2 regions of the Nocardioides segetis genome follow, and region 2 is predicted to be linked to the other one. Evidence: predicted binding sites of a transcription regulator. Region 2 holds the regulator's gene; the other holds the start of a gene.
The links. The regulator HrcA, encoded in region 2, represses chaperone genes, less so after heat shock. The targets are predictions, from matches to a motif close to TTGGCACTCGNNNNNNNCGAGTGCCAA.
Positions count from the first base shown of each region.

Region 1: a site for HrcA is predicted at 1,762-1,788, ahead of groES (co-chaperone GroES). Genes of this name have one in related genera too.

Region 1 is NZ_JBNINR010000022.1:44,035-47,237, forward strand. Features, by position in the region: gene groL (chaperonin GroEL) at 1-1,275, opposite strand, end outside; gene groES (co-chaperone GroES) at 1,369-1,662, opposite strand; gene ACPZVR_RS23985 (MMPL family transporter) at 1,866-3,203, shown strand, end outside.
Region 2 is NZ_JBNINR010000013.1:50,469-53,671, reverse strand. Features, by position in the region: gene dnaJ (molecular chaperone DnaJ) at 1-823, opposite strand, end outside; gene hrcA (heat-inducible transcriptional repressor HrcA) at 837-1,862, opposite strand; gene ACPZVR_RS19370 (hypothetical protein) at 2,101-2,844, shown strand; gene ACPZVR_RS19365 (MBL fold metallo-hydrolase) at 2,900-3,203, shown strand, end outside.

The sequences.
Region 1 (3,203 bases), on a different contig from region 2:
GTCGAGCGACGCGGAGGCGTGGATGATCGCGGAGCCGCCGCCGGGGACGATGCCCTCCTCGATCGCGGCGCGCGTCGCGGAGACGGCGTCCTCGATCCGGTGCTTCTTCTCCTTGAGCTCCACCTCGGTGTGGGCGCCGACCTTGATCACCACGACGCCGCCGGAGAGCTTGGCCAGCCGCTCCTGGAGCTTCTCGGTGTCCCAGTCGGAGTCCGAGGCCTCGATCTCCTTCTTGATCTGCTCGACGCGGCCCGCGACCTCGCTCTCGGCGCCGGCCCCGTCGATGATCGTGGTGTTGTCCTTGGTGACCACGATGCGGCGGGCCTGGCCGAGCACGTCGAGGCCGACCTGGTCGAGCTTGAGGCCGACCTCGGGCGAGATGACCTGGCCACCGGTCAGGATCGCGATGTCCTGCAGCATCGCCTTGCGGCGGTCGCCGAACGCGGGCGCCTTGACCGCGACGGCGTTGAACGTGCCGCGGATCTTGTTGACGACCAGCGTCGAGAGCGCCTCGCCCTCGACGTCCTCGGAGAGGATGAAGAGCGGCTTGCCCGCGGCGATGACCTTCTCCAGCAGCGGCAGCAGGTCCGCGATGGCGCTGATCTTGCCCTGGTGGATGAGGAGGTACGGGTCGTCGAGGACCGCCTCCTGGCGCTCCGCGTCGGTGACGAAGTACGCCGAGATGTAGCCCTTGTCGAACTGCATGCCCTCGGTGAACTCGAGCTCGGTCGAGGGGGTGTTGGACTCCTCGACCGTGATGACGCCGTCCTTGCCGACCTTGCCGAAGGCCTCGGCGAGCAGCTCGCCGATGTGGCTGTCGCGCGAGGAGACGGTCGCCACCGAGGCGATGTCCTTCTCGTCGTCGACGTCGCGGGCCGCGGCCTTGAGGGCGTCGGCGACCGCGCCGGCGGCGGCGTCCATGCCCCGCTTGAGGCCCATCGGGTTGGCGCCGGCGGCGACGGCGCGCAGGCCCTCGTGGACCAGCGCCTGGGCGAGGACGGTCGCGGTGGTGGTGCCGTCACCGGCGACGTCGTTGGTCTTGGTGGCGACCTCCTTGGTGAGCTGGGCACCGAGGTTCTCGAAGGGGTCGTCCAGCTCGACGTCGCGCGCGACGGTCACACCGTCGTTGGTGATCGTCGGGGCGCCCCACTTCTTGTCGAGCACGACGTAGCGGCCCTTGGGGCCGAGGGTGACCTTGACGGTGTTGGCGAGGGCGTCGACACCGCGCTCGAGCGCGCGCCGGGCGTTCTCGTCGAACTCCAGGATCTTGGGCACTGCTTACTCCTTGGGTGTGGAAAGCCGAACGCCCGGGACGTCGAGCACCGGATCACTGGTGCGGGACGTCCCGGGCGGCGTGAGGCTTCGGGATCAGGCCAGGACCGCGAGGACGTCGCGGGCCGAGAGGATGAGGTACTCCTGGCCGGAGTACTTGACCTCGGTGCCGCCGTACTTGCTGTAGATGACCTTGTCACCCACGGCCACGTCGAGCGGAACGCGGTTGCCGTTGTCGTCGATGCGACCGGGACCAATGGCCAGGACCTCGCCCTCCTGGGGCTTCTCCTTCGCCGTGTCGGGGATGACCAGACCAGAGGCGGTGGTCTGCTCGGCCTCGAGGGGCTTGACGACGATCCGGTCCTCGAGCGGCTTGATGTTGACCGACACGATGTCGACCTCCACTTTCTAAGACGTCTGTGTGTCCTGCAGGGCGTCCTGCAGCTGTCCTGCACTGGCACACTCGCGGTGAGAGTGCCAGAAACGAAACTAGCACTCTCCGCAAGGGAGTGCCAGAGCACGCCCGCAGGAGGGCGCGATCACGACCAAAGTCGGTTGACCTGACGTCGGGGCAGGCCACTAGCGTTCTCGACATGTTTGCTGCGCTGGGCCGCTTCGTGACCCGTTTCCGTTGGTATGTGATCGGCGCGTGGGTGCTCCTCGCCGTGATCGTGGGCGCCACCGCGCCCGCCCTCGAGTCCACCCAGGACAACTCCGAGTTCCTTCCCGACCACTACGAGTCGATCCAGGCGCTGAAGCTGCAGGAGGACAAGTTCTCCGACGCCTTCTCCCCGGGCGCGATCCTCGTCATCGAGCGCGAGGACGGTGGCGCGCTCACCTCGGACGACCAGACCGCCGTCGCCGACCTCACCCAGGAGCTCGCGCCGACCCTCGGCACGAAGACCTTCCAGCAGATGGTCATCGCGCAGAACGAGGTCGGCGAGCCCAACCTGTCCGAGGACGGCACGGTCATGTTCGCGATCATCCCGCTCGCGGACGGCGCCACCGGCTTCGACCCGCAGGCGTTCGACGACGCCGAGCAGCTCCGCGACGACATCGACGAGCTGACCGAGGGCTCGGACCTCGAGGTCCGCGCGACCGGCGCCGTGCCCCAGGGCCTCGACTCCCAGGAGTCGAGTGAGAGCACGCTGCTCATCGTCGGCGTCGCGACCGTCGTGCTCATCGTCGGCCTGCTCGCCCTCATCTTCCGCAGCGTGCTGATCTGCCTCCTGCCGATCGTCGTGGTCGGGCTCGTGTCGTCCATCGCCACCGGCGCCATCGCCTGGGCCAACGACATCTTCGGGCTCAAGGCCGACGCCTCGGTGCAGCAGATCCTCATCGTCGTCCTCTACGGCGTCGGCACCGACTACATCCTGTTCTTCCTGTTCCGGCACCGCGAGCGGATGCGCCAGGGCGCGCCTGTCAAGGACTCGGTCGTGCACAGCCTCGACCGGGCCGGCGAGGCCATCGCCTCCGCCGGCGGCGCCGTGATCGTGGCGTTCATGGCGCTGATCCTCAGCTCGCTCAGCATCTTCCGGGCCATCGGCCCCGCGCTGGCGATCGCCGTGTTCGTGACCCTGCTGGCGGCACTCACCCTGGTGCCCGCCGTGGTCTCGCTGCTCGGCAAGGCGCTGTTCTGGCCGTCGAAGTCGTGGCAGAAGGAGCCCAAGCACGGCACCTTCATCAAGCTGGGCAACACCGTGGGCCGGCGCCCCGGCCTCACCGCGCTGGTGTCGGGCGGTGCGATGACGATCCTCGCGATCTTCGCCCTCAGCTTCAGCCCGTCCTTCGACTTCAACTCCAGCCTGCCCGAGGGCGTCGAGTCGACCGAGGCGATGGAGACGTTCCAGGAGCACTTCTCCGCGGGCGCCGCCGAGCCGGTGCCGGTGCTCGTCGACGCCGAGGGCGCCGAGGTGACCCCCGCCCAGCTC
Region 2 (3,203 bases):
CGGCGGTCATCGGCACCGTCACGGCACAGTGCAGGTCGTTGCCGTGCCGCTCGAAGACCTCGTGCGGCGCGACGTGGATCTCGACGTACAGGTCGCCGGCGGGACCGCCGCCGGGCCCGACCTCGCCCTGCTCGCTGAGCTGCACGCGGGTGCCGTTGTCGACGCCGGCCGGGATCTTGACGGTGAGGGTGCGCCGCGAGCGGACCCGGCCGTCGCCCGCGCACTCACGGCACGGGTCGGGGATCACGGTGCCGAAGCCGCGGCAGGCGGCACAGGGCCGCAGGGTGCGGATCTCGCCGAGGAAGGAGCGCTGCACGTGGGCGACCTCACCCGCTCCACGGCAGGACTCGCAGGGCACGGGGTGGCTGCCGGGCGCGGCGCCCTCGCCGCCGCAGGTCGTGCAGCGCACGGCGGTGTCGACCTTGAGCTCGCGGGACACGCCGAAGGCGGCCTCGGCCAGCTCGACCTCGATCCGGATGAGCGCGTCCTGGCCGCGCCGCATCCGTGGCCGCGGCCCGCGTCCGGCGCCCGCACCGGCGTTGCCGCCGAAGAAGGCGTCCATGATGTCGGTGAACGAGAAGCCCGCGCCCTGACCGCCGAAGCCGCCGCCGAACGGGTCGCCGCCGCGGTCGTAGGCGGCCCGCTTGTCGGGGTCGGACAGCACCTCGTAGGCGGCGGTGACCTGCTTGAACCGCTCCTGGCTCTCCGGGTCGGGGTTGACGTCCGGGTGCAGCTGGCGAGCGAGCTTGCGGTACGCCTTCTTGATGGTGTCGGCGTCGGCGTCGCGGCCGACGCCGAGCAGCTCGTAGGGGTCCTGACTCACGTGATGTGCTCTCTCAGCTCTCGTCGAGGATGCGGGAGACGTAGCGCGCCACGGCGCGCACCGCCGCCATCGTTCCGGGGTAGTCCATGCGGGTGGGGCCGACGATCCCGAGCGCCGCGAGCGCGTCGTCGGGGCCGTAGCCGGTGGCGACGACGCTGGTCGAGGCCAGCTCCTGGATCGGCCCCTCGGCGCCGATCCGCACCGTGACCGCGCCGCCGCTGGTGGCCTCGCCGAGCAGCTTAAGGAGCACGACCTGCTCCTCCAACGCCTCGAGCAGGGGTCGGATCGAGGTCTCGAAGCTGTCGCCGAAGCGGGCCAGGTTGGCGGTGCCGCCGACCACGACGCGCTCGTCGGAGCGGTGGTCGCTCATCGCCTCGACGAGGGTCTCGACGACGGCGACCGTCGGCGGGGTCGCCGGCTCGGCTCCCTCGCCGTCGGGGACGAGTGCGTGGAGCGCGGCGACGGCGTCGGCGATCACCTCTCCGGTCGCGGCGAGGTTGATCCGGGAGCGCAGGGTGCCGAGCTCGTCGTCGCCGATGTCGGCGTCGAGCTCGACGAGGCGCTGCTCGACCCGGCCGGAGCTGAGGATCAGCACCAGCAGCAACCGCGTCGGCGTCAGCGCGACGACCTCGATGTGGCGCACCGTGGAGCGCGACAGCGTGGGGTACTGCACCACGGCGACCTGACGGGTCAGCTGGGCGAGCAGGCGCACCGAGCGGTGCACGACGTCGTCGAGGTCGACGGCCCCCTCGAGGAAGCCGGCGATGGCGCGACGCTCGGCCGACGAGGTCGGCTTGACCGTCGAGAGCCGGTCGACGAAGAGCCGGTAGCCCTTGTCGGTCGGCACCCGCCCGGCACTCGTGTGGGGCTGATGGAGGTAGCCCTCCTCCTCGAGCGCCGCCATGTCGTTGCGGATCGTCGCCGGCGACACGTTGAGGTGGTGGCGCTCGACCAGCGCCTTCGACCCGACCGGCTCCTCGGTCGCCACGTAGTCCTCGACGATCGCGCGGAGTACGGCGAGCCTGCGGTCCTCCTGCATGGCCACCTCCTGGCTGTCGTCTCGGGCGGGCACGGCCGGATCTGGCACTCCGTCGCCGTGAGTGCCAATCCTAGCGCCCGCGCCCGCGACCGCCGCCTTCCGTGCCGCGTGCCCCGCGCCGCGCACGCTGCGCCCCTACCAGGGGAGGCCGCCCTTCCGCACCGCGCCGCGATCAAGTAGGTTAGGCTCACCTAAACTTCTGGAGGAGCCCGGACCAGGTCCGGGCGAAGGAGAGGTCATGACGGTCGACCCCGGTCTCGACGTACGACGCATCGCCGCCGCGGCGCGCAGCATCCTGGCCTGTCCCGCGGAGGTCCAGCTGGTCGTGGACGGCATCGACGACCCCGACACCATCGCCGGCGGCCTCGACCCGGCCGGCCTGGAGATGCAGGACCACGGCGGCCGGCCGCTTCTCTCCTGTCCCGCCGACTCGGCGCTCGCCACCGCGGCCACCGACCGGCGGGGCGCCCTGCTGACCCTGACCAGCGGCCTGGGGGCGCCGGGCTCGGCCGACCGCGACGCGACGCTGACCCTCTCCGGGCGTCTCGAGGCGCTCGGACTGGAGCAGTGCGAGTGCTGCGACGAGGTCCGGATGCGGGTCGGCATCCACCTCGACTTCGCCCTTCTCTCCCGTGCGAGCGCCCCGGAGCACGCGCCCGACGAGACGCGTGTCCGGGTGCCCCTCGGCGCCTTCGCCGACACCGAGCACGACCTCAACCGCGGCTTCCTCCAGCGCTCGACCGAGCACGCCAACCTCTGTCACCAAGACGAGCTCCGCCGCGCCGTCTCCTCGATGACCCACACCCGGCTCGGGGAGGTGGTCGGCGTCCAGCTGGCCGACCTGCACGCCGCCGGCGTCACCCTCCACTGGGTCGACCTCACCGGCGCCCACAGCGCGCAGCTGCGCTTCCCTCGCCCCGCCGCGTCCGCGGCCGAGCTGGGTGACCTGCTGCGCACGGAGCTGCACGCCGGGCTGTGCTGAGATCGGCCGGGGCGACCGGCACCCGCGCGCCGGCCGACCCCCGTACCCTGACCCCGTGCCGGCTTTCACCGAGGTAGCGGACCGGGTCTGGGTGCGCCGCGTCCCGTCGTACGACGTCAACCTGACCGTCGTCGGCGGTGAGCGCGGTCTCGTGGTGGTCGACACGCTGTCCAGCGCCGCGGAGGCCCGGGCCGCGATCGCGGCGATCGGCGATCTCCGGGCGGGGGCGGTCGTCGCCGTGGTCAACACCCACGACCACTTCGACCACGTCCTCGGCAACGCCACCTTCCGGGAGCGGTACGACGACCCGCCGGTGCACGCGACCGAGGAGGCCGCGGCGCGAACCGATCCGGCGGCAC